One region of the Colwellia sp. PAMC 21821 genome, then DNA from elsewhere that is predicted to be linked to it. Evidence: predicted binding sites of a transcription regulator. Region 1 holds the regulator's gene; the other holds the start of a gene.
The links. The regulator FNR, encoded in region 1, switches genes on or off when oxygen is low (the NO sensors DNR and NnrR bind a similar motif). The targets are predictions, from matches to a motif close to TTGATCTAGATCAA.
Positions count from the first base shown of each region.

Region 2: A3Q33_RS11100 (GbsR/MarR family transcriptional regulator) is a predicted target of FNR. The motif match lies at 8,116-8,129, and genes of this name have one in related genera.

Region 1 is NZ_CP014943.1:327,259-339,894, reverse strand. Features, by position in the region: gene A3Q33_RS01335 (outer membrane protein OmpK) at 1-650, opposite strand, end outside; gene ttcA (tRNA 2-thiocytidine(32) synthetase TtcA) at 890-1,822, opposite strand; gene A3Q33_RS20705 (putative bifunctional diguanylate cyclase/phosphodiesterase) at 2,154-4,508, shown strand; gene A3Q33_RS01320 (hypothetical protein) at 5,077-5,571, opposite strand; gene uspE (universal stress protein UspE) at 6,238-7,170, opposite strand; gene fnr (fumarate/nitrate reduction transcriptional regulator Fnr) at 7,408-8,127, opposite strand; gene A3Q33_RS01305 (sulfite exporter TauE/SafE family protein) at 8,172-8,834, opposite strand; gene ccoS (cbb3-type cytochrome oxidase assembly protein CcoS) at 8,839-9,126, opposite strand; gene A3Q33_RS01295 (heavy metal translocating P-type ATPase) at 9,123-11,522, opposite strand; gene A3Q33_RS01290 (FixH family protein) at 11,578-12,078, opposite strand; gene ccoP (cytochrome-c oxidase, cbb3-type subunit III) at 12,241-12,636, opposite strand, start outside.
Region 2 is NZ_CP014943.1:2,584,024-2,596,659, forward strand. Features, by position in the region: gene A3Q33_RS11070 (prolyl oligopeptidase family serine peptidase) at 13-2,187, shown strand; gene A3Q33_RS11075 (LysR family transcriptional regulator) at 2,263-3,138, opposite strand; gene A3Q33_RS11080 (PACE efflux transporter) at 3,225-3,653, shown strand; gene A3Q33_RS11085 (manganese-dependent inorganic pyrophosphatase) at 3,873-4,799, opposite strand; gene A3Q33_RS11090 (cytochrome d ubiquinol oxidase subunit II) at 4,997-5,998, opposite strand; gene A3Q33_RS11095 (cytochrome ubiquinol oxidase subunit I) at 5,998-7,362, opposite strand; gene A3Q33_RS11100 (GbsR/MarR family transcriptional regulator) at 7,521-8,063, opposite strand; gene A3Q33_RS11105 (methyl-accepting chemotaxis protein) at 8,393-9,931, opposite strand; gene A3Q33_RS11110 (class 1 fructose-bisphosphatase) at 10,197-11,165, opposite strand; gene A3Q33_RS11115 (zinc-dependent metalloprotease) at 11,457-12,636, shown strand, end outside.

The sequences.
Region 1 (12,636 bases):
TATTTGCCAACATCTAAACGAACTTGTGGATTAAAGTGGAAGTCAGCACTATGATCGTCAGCCGCAGATGACCAATCTATATAACCATCAATAATAATGTCATGGTTGCCCAGCGCAATAGGATAGCCCCATGCAAGGGTCAGTTGATAGTCATTATCTGTATCGTCATTATCAGCCAAGTAAACATTGCTGCTTAGGTAGCTAAAGCCTTTAACATCCCATGATGCACCAACACCTAATAAGTAATTATTAAAGCCAAAACCAAAGTTATTGCTATTACCAGTGTCATGCTCGTAAATGCCTGCAATGTATAGATCAGAAATAGCACCAAAGGCTAATTTCTCTCCCGTTAAATAACTTAAGCTAAGTCGTGCTGATAATTCGCCGTAGGTTTCTTCATAATGACCGTTGTTCTGGTCTTGACTTGCGGTGATGCGATCTACGAAAAAGAATACGTCTCCCCAGTTATGCCCTGAGGCATGTTCAAACGTTATAACATTAATATTGTCATTTTCTAAAAGCTGAAATTCGTTAACATTCTTTAAATAGCTAATGGAGTTGTCACTCCAAAGTGTTTCAGCACTGGCAGCGTTTGCTATGGCTAAGCTTGTAAAAATAATAGATTTACAGATTGTTGAGGTGATAGACATTGGTTATTTTCCGATGAGTTAATATGATAGTAAAGATAGTTAAATGCACACTTTTACCGTTAAATACAAGGTAGATTTGATTCGATTTTTGATTCGATTTTTGATTGAATATTGATAACTAAAAATGCGGCAACAACATAAGTTTCGCAGGTTACTTTGAAATTATGTTGTGGCACTGAAACTATGTCTCATGTGTTTTGCACGGTTTTTATAAATAACCGTAAGTAAACAGCGTTAACTTATGTTATTTCTTTAACTTGTAAAAAATCAGCACTATTAAGCTTAAGGGGATTAACTTCCGGTGCCGCTTGGCTAAAGGTTTCTTGATCAAAAGCGGTATCGCCACCAGCAATAACCCCTGAACTTGAGTTGATGTTTTTAAAGTCAAAGAGTTCGCTGTCACATAAATGTGAAGGCACTACATTTTTAATCGCTGTAAACATAGACTCAATACGCCCAGGATGATTTTTATCCCAATCTTGTAACATAGCCTTAATGTTTTGACGTTGTAAGTTAGGCTGCGAACCACATAAGTTACAAGGAATAATAGGAAACTGTTTTAGCGCAGCATACTGAATGAGTTCTTGTTCTTTACAAAATGCTAGTGGGCGAATAACCACGTGTTCGCCGTTGTCAGACACAAGCTTTGCTGGCATTGATTTAAGCTTGCCACCATAAAACATATTAAGCATTAATGTCTCAACCATATCGTCACGATGATGGCCTAAGGCAACTTTAGTGGCACCTAACGCTTTAGCGGCTTTGTACAGCAATGCACGACGTAAACGCGAGCATAAGCTACAAGTGGTTTTCCCTTCAGGAATTTTCTCTTTAACGATCGCATAAGTGTCTTCTTCAACGATTTGGTATGCGACACCAATTGATTCAAGATAATTCGGTAATATATGCTCTGGAAAACCGGGTTGCTTTTGATCAAGGTTAACGGCAATTAAGTCAAAGTGAATAGGAGCAGACTCTTTTAAACGCATTAATATTTCAAGCATGGCATAACTGTCTTTGCCGCCTGAGACACACACCATAATTTTATCGCCGTCTTCAATCATATTGTATTGGGCAATTGCTTGGCCAACATGACGTCGTAAGCGTTTTTCAAGCTTTTCTAACTGTGTGTTTTGGCTTGGAGTTAAGGCCGATTTTAAAACTGCGCTCATAATATATTCCTAGTAAATATGCGCGCGTAGTATAGCCGAAGTAACTTAATGAACAAAGTTGAACTTTGAGAATTTATTTAACTCATTAATAGATACTTGAAAAATAGTTTTGAAGGATTTATTGCACAAATTAGATAGCTAACTTGAATGACGATATTGCAACTATGGCGGACATCATGATGGTGTTAACTTAATTTTGGTATATCAGAAAGTTACATGTATGATGTTTTAATACACTCTCAATAGTAAGGGGATGTGCTAATTGAAGTTTAAATAAAAATAATGACTCCCTTCGTGCAAATTAATAACCTATATTAAATATTGGATATACATGATTAAAGCTGGCTCTCGTAAAATAATTGTTTTGTCTATATCAGCAACGTTGTTCATCATGGCAATTGTTTACTATTCGTTCTACACTGGGCGAAATATAGTAGAGCGTTTCACACCTTTAGTCGACGCAGTTAAAGAAGTTAAGCTTGAAGCGACCATTGCACATTTGTGGTTTGAAGAAGCGATTAGTGGCGATCGAACGCTTAATATCGAAGACATATGGGCTCACCTTGACTTGGCTGAATGGTATGCTCAGGCAATGCTTGATGGTGGCACCAACGAAGAAGGCACTATTCTTGCCTTAAACGACCCCCGTTTACGGCACAAAATTGATACAACGATTGTCGGCATTCATCATTTTCGCCAAATTGCAGAAAAGCGATGGGCATCGCAAACCACCTCAGGTATAGGATCAAACCTAGATCAACAATTCGATCTGTCATTTTTAGAGTTTAGTCATTCTGCTGATGATGTTGAAACCGCCTTAAAAAAAATAATATCTGAAGACTTAGACGCGTTTAAATTTACCCAACGACTATTGCTTATCCTTATATTTATATTGGGGACTACCATTGGCGGCGCGCTAATAAGTAACAATATTAGGCGAAGAAGAAATATAAACGCCCTAAAACTGAGCCAAGAAGATGTTCGTCTATCTCAAAATCAACTTTTAAATATAATTAATGGCGCGAAGTTGGGTTATTGGGATTGGTTTTATAAAACAGGTGTTCATAAGGTTAATGATGAGTGGTTGGCAATATTAGGTCTTACACAAGATGATATTACCAATACCATTAGTGACTGGGACGAGCTTATTCACCCTGACGACAAAGAGATAACACAACATACGGTGCATACTCATATTCAGTCTGGAAGCAATTATGTTGCAGAATTTAGAATGAAGCATGCTGATGGCAGGTGGATATGGATTCAGGGTTCAGGTTCTGTTGTAGAGTACGACAAAGATACACATGAGCCAATCCGGCTTTGTGGGACACACCAAGATATTACTGAGCGTAAACAATCGGTAGAAAAATTAGAGCGTATCGCGCATTTCGATGTACTGACTAACTTACCAAATCGTGTATTACTAGCCGACAGATTATCTCAAGCTATGTTGCATTGCAGTCGTCATAAGAAATCACTGGCTGTGGTATTTCTTGATCTCGATGGTTTTAAATCGGTGAATGATGCCTATGGGCACAATGTGGGCGATAAATTACTTATTTCGTTATCCAGTAGTATGAAAGAAGCATTACGTGAAGGTGACAGCTTAGCTCGTATTGGTGGGGATGAATTCGTGGCGGTATTAACAGACTTAACCACAGAAAATGATTGTCTGCCGATTTTAGATCGATTGCTATCGGCTGCATCAGAGCCTGTGACTATCGGTGATAAGGTATTAAATGTATCGGCGAGTGTAGGCTTTACCATTTACCCGCAAGATAATGTAGATACCGACCAACTCATACGTCATGCTGACCAAGCCATGTATGTGGCAAAAGAGTCGGGTAAAAATCGTTATCACATGTTTGATACGGCGCAAGATGATGCTGTAAAAGTGCAACTGGAAAGCTTAGAAGCTATTCGTGGTGCGCTAGATAATCAACAATTTTTGCTTCATTATCAGCCTAAGGTGAATATGAGGACAGGGACGGTGACAGGGGTTGAGGCGTTAATTCGTTGGCAGCATCCTGAACGAGGGCTATTAAATCCAATAGAGTTCTTACCCGCGATTGAAAATAGCCCGATGAATATCGAGATGGGTGAATGGGTGATCGAAACGGCATTGAAACAAATTGGAGAATGGCAGGCAATGGGACTTAGTTTCCCTGATTGTACCAGCGTAAATATTTCAGCAGTACAATTACAACAGCCTGACTTTACCGACCGTTTAACAGCGCTGCTAGCGGCACATCCAGATGTTGAACCACGCTATTTAGAGCTAGAGGTTTTAGAAACAAGTGCTTTAGATGATGTAAACAACGTCTCAAAAATTATGAATAAGTGCATTGCGCTAGGGGTGAAATTTGCGTTAGATGATTTTGGCACTGGCTACTCCTCACTTACTTATCTTAGGCGTTTACCCGCCAGCTTAATTAAAATAGATCAGAGTTTTGTAAGAGACATGTTACATGATGCGGATGATCTAGCTATCGTTGAAGGCGTGATAGCGCTAGCTAAATCATTCAAACGTAATGTGATTGCTGAAGGTGTAGAAACGATTGAACATGGTAGTACTTTATTGCAACTGGGCTGTGAATTGGCACAAGGTTATGGCATTGCCAGACCTATGCCTGCTAGTGATATTCCTGGGTGGATCAGAGAATGGAAACCTGATGTGAAATGGTAGAAGAATAAAGGGCGACTTTTTGGATGACAACCATTTAAAGCGCTTACTTGCTAATTTAGATCTAATGCTCTTTCAAATCTAAATTTGCGGGACTAGAGCTGAAGCAATGTATCCTAAGGTTTTAGCTGGGCGATAGGGCACGCGAACCACATTCATTGTCCATTATTAAAGATCATAGAATAGGTATTTCAATAATATCGCTTAGAGGTAAGTGAATACGTCTCAAGCGTTCGCTTTGGTAAATAATGAAAGTTAAGTGATTATAAGTTGAACAGGAAAAGCTTACTCTGAAGTAATGGTTATTGTACTTGAACTATTTATGCCAAATATTAGAAACAGATATAAAGCGTCACCAAAATATTAAATTACCTCATTCGGTGACGCATTACTTGTTATCAACTATTTTGGCTTATAAGCTATAAAAAATCTATAGGGTTAAACATACGAAATGTTGCTTGATACTCTATTTGTAGAATGTAAAAGAATACGATTATCTCTATAATAGCAATTGTTAATAACAAGCATAAACTTCTACTTCGTTGTATTAAATATAAAAAATTTTAACTAACTAACTAAACTTACGGGTTTCTGCACCCCATGCAAAAACCAATGCATAAAGTACGTGGCCGACAAGAGCGACCCAAGTGGTTTCTGTGAAACCAATAAACGGCGGCAGCCCGATGATAAGATGTGCGACAACGTAAAGCGCGAACACCCAAAGCACTACACCGTAAACAAAAGCAGTAATTGTCCAGTGTAGCGATGGCATAATTGCCTTCCACATTGGTCGTACAACAAGTAGCCAGCCTAACGGGTAAAGTATCAATCCTGTAATGTAGTGAACTAATTCGGGTACACCTGTCGGCGCTGAACCGAATAGGACTTCAATCATCGTTGTAGGCAGTTTAATTGTGGAGAGCGCGGTAAAACCTAGAATGGGAGACAGTGAAGGCCCCCAAAAATCAAAGATAATCGTGGCGAGCGCTCCCGCAAACAGTATCATCAAAATAGTCGAAAACTTGCTCGTCGAGCATCGCTCAGCCGAAGCGTCTTGATTAGTCATAGTGCTTTTCCTTATAGAGGGTAAACCGATAATGAGATAAATAGCTTGTCTAAATAAGCGTTTAAAGGCTCGTAGGCCCGCCTAAAAAGACAATAATTGAGGGGTAAAGAGGACTCTTTTCGAAGATCAGAACGAGCAACAATAAGGAGATTTTCACCGTGGGGCTATTATACTGCGCTTTACAGCTTATAAAAACTTTTTTTATTGCAATATCACGGCTATACCAAGTTGATTAATTGATTTTAAAAGTGATCTTTTTTAGCGACGGAAAAATCCTACTAAGGTACTTTAGTGAGTGAACAACCGACACACCCTCCCTTTATAGTCCGACTTAAAGGCCATAGAATAGTGACTTTAGTCATTCCGGATAAGAGGTATAGTAAGCCTTAGCACACATTCGCTTTGGTAACTTATTGATAGTGAAAATTGTTGTTGAACAGACTAATTTGTGGTTATGGTGATTGAATTAGAGGGCAAGTTTTAGAGGGCAAATTTTAGAGGGGAAATTTTAGAGGGGAAATTTTAGAGCTCAAACTGTAGATGACGAAATAAAGCGTCACCAAAATGTATAACTTTCTCATTAGGTGACGCGCAGCGCACTATTTCTGAAATCTACATATCTTTATACAATATGCCCTTATTTAATATGCTCTTATTCAATATGCCTTATTCTACATCGAGGGGGGAAACGTAACCATCTGGCTTTAATGCCAATACATCACAATTGAGCCTATCGATAACATGCTCTGCGGTATTGCCAATTAATGCTGCTGATAACCCCGTGCGACCAATCGTGCCAAGAATAACTAATTCGGCATCTAATTCGGCCGCTATGCTTTGAATAATATCTTCAGGTAAGCCTTCTTGGATATGAGTGCATTCCTCAGTTATATTAAAGGCAGTTGCATGCTCTAGCATTGCCTTCTTATGATGCTTTAACATGGCGAGGTTATAATCACTGGCATTAAACTCTGGAATTTCTATCGCGATATTTACCGGTGTACCTGGGAATGAATTAACGAGGTGCAAATTTGCTTTCATGACCTTGGCGAGTTGTTTAGCTTCAGCGGTAATTTTATCGTTAAGCGCTTTATGCTCTTCTTCTTCGCTGCCAATATTTAACGCGGCTATAATGTTGCCATTTTCAGGCCATAAATGCTCTTTCACGAGTAAAACAGGGCAAGGACATTTTCTCAAAATATGCCAATCAGTAGGGGTAAATATCACTGATTTAAATTTGTCGTGTTGGTGTGTCCCTTTTATAACAATGTCGTAACCGTTATCGATAACTTTGGCAATAATTTGCTCAAAAGGACGGTTATGCCAGATAACCTGACAATCAATTGTAATACCGGTTACATCAAGTTCAGCAAGTAAAGACTCCAACCATTGTGTGCGATCATTGATAACAGATTTGCACATAGCTTCACGTTCATCACCTGACAGCATAGTAGTCATTTCATAAGAAAAATCATATATGGTCAAAAATGCTGTAATGCTAGCACCTGTTTTACGTGCTAATTCTATTGCACGATTTAGCGCTTTTTGATCTTCTGTTGTTGGGTCAACAATAGCGAGTATTTTTTGATACTTTTCCATAGCTAATTCCTTTGTCAATTGCCTGCTGGTATTACCAAACTGAGAAATAAATAATATGTTTGATACTATAACAATAGCTTATTTTAAAAAAATAATAGTTGTTTTAAATCAAATTATTATTGTTTTTATTTAATTATTTCACGCTTAGCATAGCCTGAAATAGCCGAATAAGGAAGCCTAGATAAGTAGATGGAAAGTAAATAAAAAGTAGACGAAAAAATGTGGGAAAACGCTGGTTTAAAGCCCAGCACAGAGGTTTAATTTTTCGCTATTTAGAATGGTAATTAATTTACCATTAACGGTTATTAAGCCATTTTTATGGAAGCGATTTAGTAATCGGCTTATGGTTTCAACCGTTAAGCCAATATAATTGCCAATGTCACTGCGTGTCATTGATAAGCGAAACTCAGAAGCGGATAAACCACGGGCATGATATCGAATACTTAAGGTACTAATAAAGGTTGCTAAGCGCTGCTCTGCATTTTTACGGTTAAGTAATGTTAGCATTTCATGATCTTCACGAATTTCAGTGCTCATCATACGCAAAATCTGTTTTTTTAACTTTGGCATACTGTTAGATAAATTATCGAGCGTATTATAGGGGATCTCACAAATCATTGAGGTTTCTAATGCCTTTGCAAAGCTTGGGTGTTTAGCATTGGCTATAGCATCAAAGCCAAGTAAATCACCCGCTAAATGAAAGCCAGTAATTTGTTCTTCGCCTAGTTTATTAATGGTGTAGGTTTTGAAGGTGCCAGATCTAATAGCGTAAAGCGCTTTCATTGGCTGACCATCGTTAAATATTTGCTCACCTTTTTGGATCGGAAGCTTACGATCAATAATATTATCTAAGGTTTCTAGCTCATGATCATTAAGAGAAAAGGGTAAGCACAACTCACTGATACTACAGTTTTGGCAGTGAATATGTTGCTGGTCTACACACGATTTATTATTCATAAAAGCCTATAAATATTTCCATGAAGATCACCATAGTAGATACGTTAAAGATATGCAATCAGTATAGTATAAATGCCATATATAACGACTAACATAGCCGCTATTTTTCTAAATAGAGCATGACTTAATAGCGACTTAACGCTGAAAGTCCCTAATGATACTGAAAGTAGAGCGGGCAAAGTGCCAAGGCCAAAGAAAAACATGATCAAGGCACCATTAAGTACGTCGGCACTTGCTAATGACCAAGTTAAAGTAGAATAAACTAAACCACAAGGTAACCAACCCCAAAGCGCGCCTAACGCGAATGCACTTTTTATGTTTTTAATCGGTATAAATTTTTTGGTGTGTGGTGATATATGACGCCATACATTTTTGCCTAAATGCTCGACTCGGCTCAACCACATTAACCACTGACCAAGGTATAAACCCAACAAGATAAGAAAAACGCCCGCGATAGTTTTTAATATCGCAACGGGAAAACCTATATTTTTTGCGGCCATTGAACTGGTGAATGCGACTAAGGCGCCTATCAAACTATAAGAGGCTATGCGACCAAAGTTATAGGCAAATATAATGGCATATTTTTTATGACGAGCGGTATCCGATATCGCGGTGGTTAACATGGTGCTAATACCGCCACACATTACCACACAATGGCCAGAGCCAAGTAATCCGATAACAAAAGCTGAAAAAAAATCAAGATTCATGGCGTTATTTATCGACCTGATTATCGTTCTGATTATCTACTTGATTCTTAGCTTTATTTGTTTCATTTGTTTGATTGTCTTTGAACTCAGTCTCTTTCACCTGAGTAACGTTAAGTGAAGCACTGGTACTTTTATTGTGACTGACTTTGTCATGTTCATCATCAAATAAAATGCTCATACCTTGTTTTTCTAAGTCATCAAATTGTTCGGTTTTTACCGCCCAAAAAAAGAGATAAATACCGATAGTGGTCAGTAATACTGCAATGGGAATTAATACGTAAATTATGCTCATTTTTTTAAAAGCCTTAATGAATTACTTACTACTAAAATTGAACTGGCCGACATACCAATTACGGCCATATAGGGTGCAATATGACCCGTAACCGCTAACGGTAATACAATGGCATTATAACCAAAAGCCCAAAGATAGTTTTGCTTTATAATGCGCGCCGTTCGCACCGAAACCTGTCGTAATGTTTGCACGCCTTTAAGCTTGTTGTTCAGTAATATCACATCGGCACCGTTTTTAGCAATATCGGTACCACTACCCATGGCAATCGATAAATGCGCTGCGCCGAGCACAGGACTATCGTTTACACCATCTCCTATCATAGCGACCGTGTGTGTGGCTTGTTGCTGTTTTATGGCATTTACCTTGTCTTGAGCTGATAAGTTAGCTTGTACACTGTTAATTTGCAGTGTTGATTGCAATTTATTGCAGCCTTGCAGGTTATCGCCCGATAACATGGTGGTTTCAATGTCTTGTTGATGAAGAAACGCTATTAAGGGTTTAGCGTCATCACGTAAACCATCATTTAAATAAAATTCAGCGACTAATGTTTCACCTTGCATTAATACACACTGCGCGCTGTAAGCTGAATTGTTATTATCGCTAAGTAGCCACGAACTTTTGCCAATGCGATAGTGTTGGCCGTTAACTTCACCAGAAATACCAGCGCCGGGAGCAACGACAACCTGTGTGGTTGTTTGGTTAAAATCACGAAAAGGGCTAAACGCTTTTGCCAACGGGTGTGCAGAATGTGCCTCTAATGCTGCTGCAATAGCGAGTACTTGTTCTTGACCTTCTGAGGTAATATCATCTGAAAAATCACCATAAGTTTTTACTTTGACAAGGGCAAATTCACCGGTGGTTAAGGTGCCGGTTTTATCAAATGCTACGGCATCGACTTCAGGCATAGTTTCCAGTACGTGTGCTGACTTAATCATAATACCTTCACGATTAAGGCGTGTAGTTGCACAGGTGAGTGCAGTAGGTGTTGCTAACGACAAAGCACAGGGGCAAGTAACCACCAAAACAGACAGGGTGATCCAAAATGCCTCTGACGGTGCATGTTGTATCCAATATATTGACGTAATAATAGAAACAATTAAAATTAGCGCAACAAAGTATTGGGCAATTTTATCTGACAACTTCGCTAACTTAGGTTTATGGCTTTGCGCATTTTCACTTAGGCGAATCAATTGGCTTAAAAATGACTCTTGATTGTTGTGTTTAACTTTTGCTGTTAAATTACCATCACCATTTATGGTGCCGGCAAATATGTTGTCTAACGTTGTTTTCATTAAGGGCAGTTGTTCACCCGACAGCATAGCTTCATTTATTTGACTCGTGCCGGTGATTATTTCACTGTCAGCTGGAATGGTTTCGCCTGGCTTTATTAAAATAATATCGTCAGCTTTTAAATTATTGGCTGAAATAAAGCGCTCAACACCTTGTTCTATTTTAGTCGCTGTCATCGGTATAAGTTTTAATAAATTTGCTGAAACATCCGCGGCACGACTACGGGCTCTAAATTCCAGGAATTTACCGATAAGAATGAGGAAAGTAAACATGGAAACAGATTCGAAATACACTTCACCTTGTTGGGTGAATGTTGCCCAGCAACTCGCTAAAAATGCCAAAATAATCGCAATAGATACCGGTACATCCATCGAAAGTTGGCGGGCTTTTAGGGCATAAAATGCGCCTTTATAAAAAGGATAAGCGCCATAGGTAACAATAGGTAAGGTTAAGAAAAAGCTCGCCCAGCGTAAATAAATAACATTGTGTTCTGCCATATCTGAGAAAGCGCCAAAGTACAAACCAAAGGCGATCATCATAACTTGCATCATTAAAATACCAGAAATGCCAAGGCGTTTAATAAAGCTTTTTGCTTGTTTTTTATTAACTTTTTCGGCGCTACTGGCCTTAAATGGCAGACCGTGATAGCCAATTTTATCGATTAAACTCAGTATTTCACTCAGTCTTACTTGGCTTTCTTGCCACTGCACGGTCGCTCTTTGTGTTGTCGCATTCACCGTGATCTTATTAACACCATCGAGTTTGCTAACTTGCATCTCTATTAGCCATGCACATGCTGAGCAGCTTATACCGTCAATGGTTAAAATTGTTTCTTTGAAGCCATCATGATAATAGGTAAACTCATTTTGTAAGCTTTCATCATCAAGTATTTTATTACGCTGGAGTTGCTCTGGTATTAACACTTCACCTTTTTGTGCTGGCGCACTGCGAAAACGGTAATAGTCAGTTAAGCCATTGTCGACGATAGTCTGTGCGACGGCTTGGCAACCTATGCAGCACATAGGTTGACTCATACTTTCAATATTTGTTATTAAATTAATACCATTGGGGACTGGCTCGCCACAATGAAAACAAGCTTTGCTCATTTATCTTTGCTCATTTAGCTTTACTGATTTAACTATGCTCATTAATACAGGCTAATTAATTTGCTGTAGATGGATTCGGTTTCATGATAACAAATTCAGACTGAGGCAAGGTCATCTCCGTTTGAATCTTCCAGTCATTTTCAAAAGAACTAATGGTCACACGCCATTTGCCTGAAACATTTTGGTCCGCTTCAAAGTAATGAGTAAAGTTGCCATTACCATCAGCCGTTAACGCTAAATAAAAGTCTCGCTGCGCTAATGTAGGGTGATAAAAGTTAACATTCAATATTGGAAACTCTTTTTCGATACCTGTTGGTCGAATGACAAGCTGATCATCAACAAGCTTCAAACCAAAACTCATGCCGAGTTTTTGTGCTTGTTTAATTTTGCCTAATTCCAAGTTAATAGCTTTACCTTTTTTATAGTAATCGCCAACAACAAGAGGGTCAGGATCAGTATTGGCAATAATAAACGTGGCAATACCGGCAACGACCGCCGTAAAAGGTAATATAAACACAAGCCAAGCCCAAGGCTCTTGATACCAAGATGTTTTCATGAAAATTTCTACTTTGCTGAGATAGCAGGCATTATACGACTTTTCTGAGGTAGGAACTATTAAAAAACGGTAATATTACAAACTTTAACCAAACCATCAGTTAAAAAAAAGCCCTGGTATATTGATATACCAAGGCCTTGTTTTTAATGTGTATTTTTAACTTTATTCTTGCGACAAGCTATATACATAAGCACTGATCACGTGAATTTTTTGTTCACCTAGGATTTTATCCCACGCTGGCATAACACCGGCACGACCATTAGCGATTGAAGATTCTACAGCACGCTGAGAACCACCATATAGCCAAATGTTATCGGTTAAGTTTGGTGCGCCTAAAGCAATGCCCATAGCATCACTACCTTTGCCTTCACTACCATGACAAGCTGCACACATGGCAAATTTAACTTTACCTGCTTCTGCTGCTTTAGGGGCAACTTCACGACCACTTAAGCTCAGCACGAATGCCGCGACTTCTTTAACGCCTTGCTCGCCGCCTAAAGCTGCGCTCCAAGCCATCATGCCATTAGCTTTACGACCATGCATAAGCGTGGCTTTAAT
Region 2 (12,636 bases), 2.3 Mb from region 1:
GTTTGGGAAATTATGATTTCTAAAAAATTAATACTAAATTCTGCTGTGTTAGTCGCATTGTGTGGCTTATCGGGCTGTAGTCAAGATACAACAGCGACTCCGGCTTCGGTGAAAGTAGCAAGTATAGGCGATGAAAGTACAATGATAACTTATCCAACAACGAAAAAAGTGGCTGTTGTTGATGAATACTTTGGCACAAAAGTAACCGATAATTATCGTTGGCTAGAAGACGATATGAGCGCCGAAACTGCTGCATGGGTCAAAGCACAAAATAAAACGACTTCCGCATATTTAGAGCAAATACCTTATCGCGATAAAATTAAATCACGTCTTGCGGCTTTATTAGATTATGAAAAAGTAGGTATGCCGTTTATTGAAGGTGACTATAGCTACTTTTATAAAAATGATGGTTTACAGAATCAATATGTTTTATATCGTCAAAAAGGTGATGCAGCAGCGGAAGTTTTTCTAGATCCTAATACTTTTAGTGAAGACGGCACGGTTTCTCTAGCCAGTATTGAGTTTAGCGAAGATGGCGCTTTGGCCGTTTATTTAATTTCTGAAGGCGGAAGCGATTGGCGTAAAGCACGTATTATTGATACGAAAACTAAAGCAGTGCTTGAAGCTGAATTGGTAGATATTAAATTTAGTGGTTTATCTTGGTTGGGTAATAAAGGTTTTTATTATTCTAGTTACGACAAGCCTAAAGGTAGTGAGTTATCAGCGAAAACGGATCAACATAAACTTTACTATCACGAGCTTGGCACCGCACAATCAGAAGATAGCTTAGTTTTTGGTGGCACAGACGCACATAAACATCGTTATGTTAGTGGTGAAGTGACTAAAGACGGTAAATATTTATTGGTATCTGCAGCGGTTTCAACTTCAGGTAACAAGCTTTTTATCAAAGATTTAACCAAAACAAACTCACCATTGATTACGGTTGTTGATAACACTGACTCTGACACTTATATGGTCAACAGTAATGGTGATGACTTATTATTTGTCACCAATATGGCTGCACCTAATAAACGTGTGGTTAAAGTTAATGCGTTAAAACCAGCACCAGCAAACTGGCTAAATGTTATTCCTGAAACTGAAAATGTTTTATCGGTTTCAACCGGCGGTGGTTACTTATTTGCTAAATATATGAAAGATGCCACATCTTTTATTCAGCAATATGACTTAACCGGTAAGAAAGTTCGCGATATTGCATTACCTGAAGTGGGTACAGCTGGCGGCTTTAGTGGTAAAAAGTCACAAAGCAAAATTTATTACTCGTTTAGTAATCAGAAAATACCTTCAACCACTTTTACTTTAGATGTTGCAACGGGTGAATCTGTTGTACATATGAAATCGAAAGTAAATTTCGACAGCGATAACTTTGAGTCAAAACAAGTTTTTTACAAGTCTAAAGATGGTACGAAAGTACCGATGATCATTACCCATAAAAAAGGGCTAGTGCTTGATGGTAGTAATCCGACTATTTTATATGGCTACGGTGGCTTTAATGTCAGCCTGCAGCCGCAATTTAGTTCAACCCGTGCAGCATGGTTAGAATTAGGTGGCGTATATGCTGTAGCTAATTTGCGTGGCGGTGGCGAGTACGGTAAAAAATGGCACAACGCGGGTACAAAGCTTAAAAAGCAAAATGTCTTTGATGACTTTATTGCTGCCGCAGAATATCTGATTACAGAAAAAGTAACTTCTTCAGACAAACTTGCGGTAATGGGCGGATCTAACGGAGGCTTGCTAGTTGGCGCAGTAATGACGCAACGTCCTGAGTTATTTAAAGTGGCATTACCGGCGGTTGGTGTATTAGATATATTGCGCTACCACACATTTACCTCAGGTGCTGGTTGGGCTTACGACTATGGTAAGTCAGATGATAATGCCGAAATGTTTAACTATTTACTAGGTTACTCGCCGGTACATAATGTTAAAGCGGGCACGCATTATCCCGCGACTATGGTAACAACAGGTGATCATGATGATCGCGTAGTGCCGGCGCATTCATTTAAGTTTGCTGCTGAGTTACAAGATAAACAAGCTGGCGCTAATCCAACCTTAATTCGCATTGAAACAGATGCGGGCCATGGAGCCGGTACGCCAATCAGTAAAACCATTGATCAGTATGCCGATATTTACGGTTTTACTTTATTTAATATGGGTGTGAAAGATATTTAACTCTTAGTGCTAATACCCTTTGTACCAAGCCCAGCAGTGCTGGGCTTTTTTACGCTAGTTAATACTATAAGAATGCTATAAGCGGTTACGTAATAAACTTCTAAGGGTTTTAAAAATGGCTAAATCACTGTGTCTTTGATGCTGCAATACGTCAACATTCGCCTGCCAGCCGATCTCTTCGAACTCTAAAGGTAACTTTACTATCTCTGATGATTTTACTGGATCGGCGGCGACATGGTTTGGCAATAAACACCAACCATGTCCTTGTATTACTAACTCTAACAATAAAAAGTAATTGTCGGCAAACCAAATATCAGGACTTATTTTTAATTGAAAGCTACTGGTTTTCGTATTTCGAGAGCGAATAAGTAACTGGCGGTGCAGCCTTAATTCATCAATGTTTTTACATTTAAGCTTCGCCAATGGGTGGCTTTTGGCAACATACAAATCAAACTTTACCGAACCAACACATTCAAAATCTAAATAACTTGGCATGCCGAGTTCGCTAAAAACAATACCAATTAACGGCTGTTCAGTATTTAACATGTCAATAATATCGAAACTTGAGGCGCTTAAGAATTCCAACGTTACATTAGGGTATAGGATTTGAAGCTGGTCAATGGCTGTGGTGATATTTTTAAACGGTATACCCTCATCAAGTGCAATAGTAATTTCGTTGGGCGTATTGTCGTTTAATGCAAGCGCAGAGCTTTGCAGGCGTTGATGCTGATTTAGTAATGCTTGAGCATGCGATAATAATTTTTTACCCGCTAGCGTTAATAAAGGGTAACGGCCTGAGCGATCGAACAACGTTGTATTGCAGTCTATTTCGAGATTTATAATATGTTGACTAACAACGGATTGCGCTTTATTTAATTGCCGTGCTGCGGCTGAAAATGACCCAGTTTCTACTGTTGTTACAAAAGCTTGGAGTTGATCAATACTAAACATATCGCTTTACCAGATACAAGCTGACTGTAATGTATCTTTATTTTGAATGAAAATAGCCTTGTCGTCACGAATTATAGAGTTAAATTATGAAAAAAACTGAGAGAGTATTTCAAGCTGTATTTTTTGAAGTTTGCATGTTGGCCATTATGGTACCTTTATCGGCCATAATTACCGGTTTTAGTGCCGGAAAAATGATTACGGTAAGTGTTGCTTTATCTATTTTTGCTATGTTGTGGAATTATATATACAACATAATTTTTGATAAGTTAATGGGCGAAAACCGTATTGACAGAAGTATAGTTGTTAGGGGCTTTCATGCCTGCTGTTTTGAGTTAGGTATGGTGATAATTACCTTGCCGGTATTAGCTTGGTATTTAAAAATATCTTGGTTAGCTGCGATTACCTTAGAGGCCGGGTTTTTAATATTTATACTAGTTTATACGTTTACTTTTAATTGGCTATACGACCGCTACCAGCCCTATAAAAGGTGGTTCAGCAAAGAGGTATTACTTTAAATATAAATATAAAGGCATTTACTGAGAGATGCTTAGCTTACTTTTTTCTTGGATAAATTGGTTATTATAAATGTTTGCCGAGTTATTTATTCAGCATAGTTTTATCTGTAGTTATGGATAGTTATAGACAGTTATAAGTGTTCACAATCGGAGTCATTAAAAAAGCCTGACGATTGTCAGGCTTTGTACTTGTATAACTGCTTGGGATATTTAAGTTATTTACTTAGCAAAGGTATTTTGCAACGGTGGTACAACTTGCTTTTTACGGCTCATTACACCCGGTAACCAAACTTTATTATCAACTAAGCTAATATCGTAAGCTTTTTCAACGATGCTGGTATCGTCACTTACTACGAGAAGTTCTGAACCTTCTTGCATAATGTCAGTAAGCAGCAACATTACGGTATGACGATTACCTTCTTCTTTAACGGCTTGTAAGTCAGCATGTAAATCAGCTTTCATCTCATCAAACAAGGCTAGGTCGATAACTTCTAGTTGGCCAATACCTACAATGTTATCGCTCATATTGAAATCTTTAAAGTCACGTAATACTAACTCACGTACTGGTGTACCTTGTACTGAAGATTTAACCGTGAACATTTCCATGCCCAAACCTTTGTAATCTTCAATGCCGGCGATTTCAGCCAAAGCTTCAACACATTTAATATCAGCCGTAGTGCAAGTTGGAGATTTAAAAATAACGGTGTCAGATAAAATAGCGCACATCATAGCACCAGCAATGTTTTTAGGAATTTCAACATCGTGAAAGTCATACATCATTTTAATAATAGTATTGGTGCAACCTACCGGACGAACCCAAATTTCTAGCGGAGTAGAAGTGGTAATATCACCTAATTTATGATGATCAATAATGCCTAACACTGTGCATTCATCAATATCGTCAGGGCCTTGTATGCGGTCTGAGTGATCAACAACATAAATACCGTCTGTATCAGCAAAGTTTAACTTAAGCTCAGGTTTTTCTAATCCAAACTTCTCTAAAATAAAGGCAGTTTCAGGTGAAAGTTCACCTAAACGTGCGGGTTTTACATCTTCACCAATCGTTGTTTTCAAATATGAAAGCGCGATGGCTGAGCAGATTGAATCTGAATCTGGTACTTTGTGACCTACGGCATAAGCTGGCATAAATTGCTATCTCCAAGCTCTGCTAAGTTAATAACGGAGCGAATAAATGAGTTCTGTCTAGAATATGGCGCGTATTCTAGCAAAATTTCTTAGTGTTAGCCTAGTGACTATTTGCACTCTTTTCGTACAACTTTAGTCACTAAGGCTAATGGTTAAGCTTAATGGTTAAGCCGAGTAGTTAAGCCTAGTAAGTATGCCTAGTAGTTAAGCTTAGTGGTTTTACCCCAAAACACTTTATAAGAAAATATGGTGTAACCAATAATCATCGGCAAAACGACTGCTGCACCCACAAAAATAAACCATAATGACTCTCTAGAGCTTGCTGCTTCAAATATGGTTGTTTTAAAGGGGACTATGTACGGATAAAAGCTGTAGCCTAAACCACAAAAACATAGAATAAATATCATAACTGCGGCTGTAAAGGGGAGCCAGCAACCAAGATCATTTTCCATCGGCACTTTGTCTAAATAGCGATGTACGGTTACAAATGTAAAGCCAAGTAATAAGGTGATTGGCACCAGCATTATCGCTTGTATTCCGCCTAACCATTTATCCATAATTTGTTGGTCAATTAATAGATTAGTTAAACATACAGCGACAATACCAAAGGCCATAAGTACATTGGTATATTTTGCCCATTTTGCAGCACGGCGCTGTAACTCACCTTCGGTTTTCATTACTAACCATGCCGCACCGATAAAGCAATAACCTGCCGTTACACAAATAGCTGACAAGGCTGAAAAGCCCAGAGATAACCATGTATCTTCAAACGAGGTGATGTAGCGACCCAACATGTAGCCTTGTGATAATGTTGCTAATAAAGAGCCAAACTTAAAAGCATACTCCCATTTATTTTTATCAGCACTTAGCGCTTTGGTGCGAAAGTCGAACGAAACACCACGTAAAATTAGCCCAGCTAACATCAAAGCGGTCGGCAGATACAATGCTTGAAATATGAGAGAGTAGGCATTAGGGAAGGCAATCAATAATAAGCCGATAGCCATAACGAGCCATGTTTCATTGGCATCCCAAAATGGCCCGATTGAATAAATCATCATATCACGTTGTTGAGGGTTGTCTAAAGGTAGTAATACCCCAACGCCCAAGTCGTAACCATCAAGTATCGCGTAAACTAAAAACGATAGGCCCATTAAGCCAACGAAAACGATTGGTAGCCAATCTACTGTTGCGGATATCATTATTTTTCTCCTTCGTCAGCTAAGGGGATATTAGGTTCGATAGACGAGCCTGCTTCAGTCAATGATGCATTTGATTTTTCTAATATTACTGCTCGATTCGCCATAACAAATAAAGTGCGAATGTAGGCAATCAGTAAAAACACATAAATAACTAGATACAAAGTTAAAGACATGGCTATATTCTCAGGCGGCGTAGTCGTAACAGCGTCTTTGGTACGCAATATGCCAGTCACTAAGAATGGTTGTCGGCCAATTTCTGTAACATACCAACCAGCTAATGTTGCTAGCCAACCGGAAAATGTCATGGCAATACCTGTTTTTAATAACCAAGGTGGGTAGCGTTTTTTGATGACATACTGGTATGTTGCTAGCCAAGAAAATATCAGCATCAATATGCCAATGCCTATCATTATCCTAAAGCTGAAAAATACGGGGGCAACAGGTGGGTGTTTATCAACAAAGTCATTTAAGCCTTTGATTTCGCCTGCTGAGTCATGAGTTAAAATGATACTGGCCATATTGGGCACTTTTAATTCAAAGCTATTTTCTCTTTTTTTCTCGTTAGGTAAGGCAAATAATAATAACGGAACATTGGCTTCGGTGTTCCAAGCTCCTTCCATAGCCGCAACTTTTGCAGGTTGGTTTTTAAAAGTATTTAAACCGTGTAAATCACCTACAAAAATTTGTATTGGAATTAAGACTGCGGCCAAGACCACGGAAAAATTTAGCGCTTGTTTTACTGACTTTTTATTATCGCCTTTGATCAGGCGATAAGCAGAAATACCCGAAATTAGAAATGCAGTGGTTAACCCTGAAGCGAGCAGCATATGCATAAAACGATAAGGCATAGAAGGGTTGAAAATAACCTCAAGCCAGCTCGTAACATGGGCTACACCGTCAATCATCTCAAAGCCGGCTGGCGTATGCATCCATGAGTTGAGTGATAAAATCCAAAATGCCGATAAAGTGGTACCAAAAGAAACCAGTACGGTGGCAATGGTATGGACGCGATTAGAGACTCGGTCCATCCCAAACAGCATAATTGAAAGGAATGAGGCTTCTAAAAAGAATGCCGTCATTATTTCATAGCCAAGTAAAGGCCCCGCTATATTTCCAACGGTTTCCATATACCCCGGCCAATTAGTACCGAACTGAAATGACATAGTAATGCCACTGACCACGCCAATACCAAAGGTTAAGGCAAATATTCTGACCCAGAACCGATAAACGCGTAACCAACTATCGTCTTGGGTTTGATTAAAGCGAACCTTGAAGAACAACAATACCCAACACAAGGCGATATTGATGGTAGGAAATAAAATATGAAAACTAATGTTGGCAGCAAATTGAATGCGGGAAAGCATGAAACTTGTGTCGTTAGCAAGAGCTGATGCATCTAACACGTGATGTACTCCATTTAATTAAGTAAAGTGCTTGTGTAAACGACAGACGCTTTAGTCCTGTCGTTTTAATTCTTTTAGCCATATTCTATGTAATAAAATAATGGCAATTTTAATAGTTTTTATCGTAGTAATAGCCTGTCTTTTACATCTAATATTTTACTAATACCTTCACCCAACTTGAGTAAAGCGGACAGTTTTTCTGAAGACATTCCTTGCATCTCATTAGTCCAAAGCGTCACCATTTCCATCAGGTCATGCATTTGTTTAACGCGCATTTGTGCGTATTCATCTGATTCATTGCTAGGCTGTTCCATTAAGGCATCACGCAGTGTTGATAAAGTTGGGTCTAACTCGCGCTTTCTGCGTTCAACAACTAAGGTGCGAGCAATCTCCCAAATATCACTAGGTGCTGAAAAGTACTCTTTTCTGTCGCCGGGAATATGGTGGAGTTTAATTAAGTTCCAGGCCTTAAGCTCTTTTAAGCCCATACTGACATTCGAACGCGAAATTTGTAGAGCTTCACTGATTTGATCGGCATTAAGAGGCGATTCGGTCAGGACAATAACGGCGTACATTTGTCCTAGCGTGCGGTTTAAACCCCAACGCGAGCCCATTTCGCCAAAGTGCAACACTAATGATTGAGTCATAGCTGTAATTTTCATATTTACTGTTGTTTCTGTATTTTCAGTAATTTGTGAAAATTGTAGTCTTTTTTTGATCTAAGTCAAGCTTTTACCAAATATAAAAGGGGAGTTATGGCGAGTTTTAGTACTTTTTTTAACGTTAAATTACGGGCGAAATATAGAAGATTGAAGGTAGTTGATAGGTTAAATTCTTACTGAACTGAACTGAACTGAACTGAACTGAACTGAACTGAACTGAACTTGCACGTGGTTAAGCCGTTAAAAAATTAATCATATAAATAAAAAAGGCTACCAGAGTAGCCATTTTAATAAATGAAAGTTTTACCGATATAAGCGTAATTTATCTGTTAACTAAAATTGGTGCTAAGCTCTTCGATTGCTTCGGCATTTTTATTCACTTCAATACTTTTATTTGATACTTCAGCAGCCAACTGAGTGTTACGTTGAGATATATTGCCGATATTATGAATGCCTTGAGTGATCTGCTCAGCAACCACACTCTGCTGCTCTGAAGCCGTAGCAATTTGCGCTGTCATATCATTAACATTTTGAATATTATCAATAATATTTTGCATGGCTTGCTTAATAGCATTAGATTCAGCAGAACATTCATCTGCATTGGTTTTATTGGACATCATGACTTGATTCCAAGACTTCAATGTTCGCTGCAATTCAGAAACAGATAGCTGTATTTGTTCAGTCGCACTTTGTGTTCTACTGGCCAAGGTTCTTACTTCATCAGCAACCACGGCGAAGCCTCTACCTTGTTCACCTGCTCTTGCTGCTTCTATTGCCGCATTTAAAGCCAGTAAGTTTGTTTGATCCGCAATACCTTGAATTTCACTCATTACAGTCGATATTTTATCAACATCAGTCACTAATTCAGTCGCATTATTAGCGGCATTTTCAACATCAGTGGCGAGTTGGGTAATTTTATTTTCACTGCTCTCTATGGTGACAATATTTTGTAGACAGTCGGCTTGGACTTGAGCCACTTTATCATGTGCTAAGGTGGTACTTTCGCTAACTTCGCTTATCGTTGTACTCATTTGGGTGATAGCGGAGGAAAATTGGCTAATATGCTCATTTTCTTCTTTGATGCCACTGAGCATTTCGGTTGACGTTTGAGCAAGTTCGTCGGCAAGTTTTGCTAGTCTTCTGCCTGAGTCGTTACTGCGTCCAAGGACTGTTTTTATTCTAGCTTTGTATAATTCTGCCGGGTAATTAATGATGTTGAGAATACCTTTACCTAGATATACATGTCGTGACGGGCTATCAAACATTGATTTTGTTTTACCAAGGTGATTGGGGATTTTTATGAGTTCTTCGGCAAAAATAAATATGATTAGCGCAAGGCAGCCTAATAATATTAAAGTGGATGTTATTGTACCAACGAGCATCCAATCCATCGATATCGCTGCTATAACACAAATAAGTGCCACAAATCGTTTGAGGGGGATATTGGCATGTAAATCCAATATGGGTTTGTCGTGGTTTAGTTTATCGTAAAGTAATTGTGCTTGAACTTTTTGTTGATCACTTGGAAATGCTCGAACAGATTGATAACCGGTAATTTGCCCCTTGTTAAAAAGAGGGGTTACGTAAGCGTCCACCCAATAGTAGTCACCGTTTTTACAGCGATTTTTAACCATGCCACGCCAAGAGTCACCACGTTTTAACTTTTCCCATAGATCTTTAAAAGCTGCTTTGGGCATATCAGGGTGGCGTACAATATTGTGATGTTGGCCAATTAATTCTTCTAAACTATAGCCGGCTATTTCACAAAATTCAGGATTAGCATAAGTAATGGTACCGTTTAAATCGGTGGTAGAAACAAGTTGCTCTTGCTCGGTGAAAGTACGCTCAATAGTCGTGATATGGCTCATAATCCCATCGTCCTTGTGAAAATTTTGCTAGGATATTCATCGTACTACTATAGATAACGTTAGTCACTTTTTATAATGTACGGCTTTAAAATGTAACAATAAAAATTACGACTGACTAATTCAAATGGGGCGTAATGCATACCAACTTAATTTAATGAGAGAAATTATTAAATTATAAATCCATAAAAGCTAGAAATAAAAACACCTAGCATTCTAGGTGTTTTTTGGCTGAAACTTTCAGTGCAAGCTTAAATTCATTTGAGGTTTATTTGTAGTAACTTAAGCAAACTTCTACTTCATTTTTTGATCCCATGATAACTTCAACGCGTTGATGAATATCTGTTGGGTCCATATCCATAATCCGTCCTTTGCTCGTCATGGCTAAGCCACCAGCTTGTTCAATTAAAAAACTCATAGGGTTAGCTTCATACATTAAACGCAATTTATAAGGCTTTTCAGGGTTTTTATTATCGGCAGGGTAAGTAAATAAACCTCCACGCGTTAACACACGGTGAATGTCTCCGACCATAGCCGCAATCCAGCGCATGTTGAAGTTTTTACCGCGCGGGCCAGTATTACCAGCGAGTAAGTCGGTAATATAATTTTGCATTGGGGCTTGCCAAAAACGTTGGTTAGACATATTAATAGCAAATTCTTGGGTATCTTTTGGTACTTGTACATTACGTTCGACTAATGAGAAGCCGCCGTGCGTTCGATCTAACACGTAAAAGTGAGTACCATTGCCTGTTGTCATTACAAGCATAGTTGCCGGACCATAAAGTACATAACCAGCACAAATTTGCTTATTACCAGACTGCTTAAACATGTCAGGATCACTGGCATCCATATCAGCGGGTGCTTCGTGAATAGAAAAAATAGTGCCAATTAAAGAGTTAATATCAATATTTGAACTGCCGTCTAATGGATCAAATGAGACTAAAAACTTGCCATTTTTTTCACCGGCGACAGAAGTATCTTCTTCTTCAGAGGAAATGGCTTTAACCAAACCTGACTCTAGAAGAATGTCTTTAAATAAATCGTTGGCTACAACGTCGAGTTTTTTTTGCACTTCACCTTGAATATTTTCATCAACGGTAGAGCCCATAACATCGCCTAGATGAGCTTGGCTAACAAGGAATGAAATTTCCTTTGTTGCCGCTAAAATGGTTTCTATTAATGAAATTAAATCTGCTGGTACATTATCTTCACGTAAAGCGGGAGCTAGTCGTTGCATTGGGTTACCTAATTACTTTAGAGTCATACTCTTATGACGGAGTATATTGTATTTAATTTTCAATGTTATGATGTATTATCAAGTCATCAAAGTGCCAATTATTATCAATTTGACTAATTAAGATGTCTGCTTTTTCATGCTAACCATTAAAAATGGACAGATAATTAATCAACTTGCTATTAGGCGATTATAACAAGAATAGGGTGATTTTTAGTACCTATAATCATTTTAATTTTAGCTCAGGGGGAGTTTTTATAACTCACTCGATTTTACTTAAAACAGGGATATTAAATGAAGTTTTTCATTAAGCTATTAGTGTTGTTTTTTTACTGTGGGTTGTCAGTACAAGTGCAGGCGAAAGCAGAAGAAAGTTACGCTGAATTTATTAAAAACATGCAGGTTCAACAAGGCTATTTTTCTTTTTACCTTGATGATAAAACAGGTAAAGTATTTTTAGAAATTGAGACGTTTGAACAAGAGTTTTTATTTCAAAGTGGCTTGCCACACGGTATAGGTTCAAACGATATTGGCTTAGACCGCGGTCAACTTGGTGACACGAGATTAGTTCGCTTTGAAAAAGTAGGTGACAAAGTGTTTTTACGCCAACTTAATACTTATTTCCGTGCCAATACCGACAATAAGCTGGAGAAGCAGGCGATAGATGAAGCATTTGCCAGCTCAATTATTTGGGGCTTTAAGGTTAGCCATACTGCAGCAGATAACAGCAAAACCTTAATTGATTACACGCCGTTTTTATTATCAGATATTCATAACTTGTCTGAACAATTACAGCGCAGTAAGCAGGGCGATTATAAAATTGATAGTTCACGCAGTGGCGTTTATAAAAAGCGAACGAAAGCTTTTCCACATAACACCGAACTAGAAGCCACGGTTACTTATACGGGGTCGAAAGCAGGTGCGTATTTACGATCAGTTACACCCGATGCCTCAGCCGTTACAGTTAATTTACACCACTCGCTGATCAAATTACCTGATGATAATTATCAAACGCGAAAATTTCACCCTTATAGTGGCTTTTGGCAGCATTCCTATGCTGATTACGCCAGCGCAATCGACCAGCCACTGATTAAACGCAATATTCCTCGTCACCGTTTACATAAGAAAAATTCATTATCGACAATGAGCGAAGCCGTTGAGCCGATTATTTATTATTTAGATGCTGGCGTTCCTGAACCGGTTAAGACGGCATTGTTAGATGGCGCTCGTTGGTGGGATCAAGCCTTTTCTGCTATTGGTTATAAAAATGCTTTTCAAGTTAAGTTATTACCCAGTGACGCTGATCCTATGGATGTTCGCTACAATGTTATTCAATGGGTACATCGTGCAACGCGAGGTTGGTCTTATGGCTCATCCGTTATTGATCCCCGTACCGGCGAAATAATTAAAGGCCATGTAACGCTAGGCTCTTTGCGTGTTCGCCAAGACTATTTAATTGCTTTAGGTCTAACGT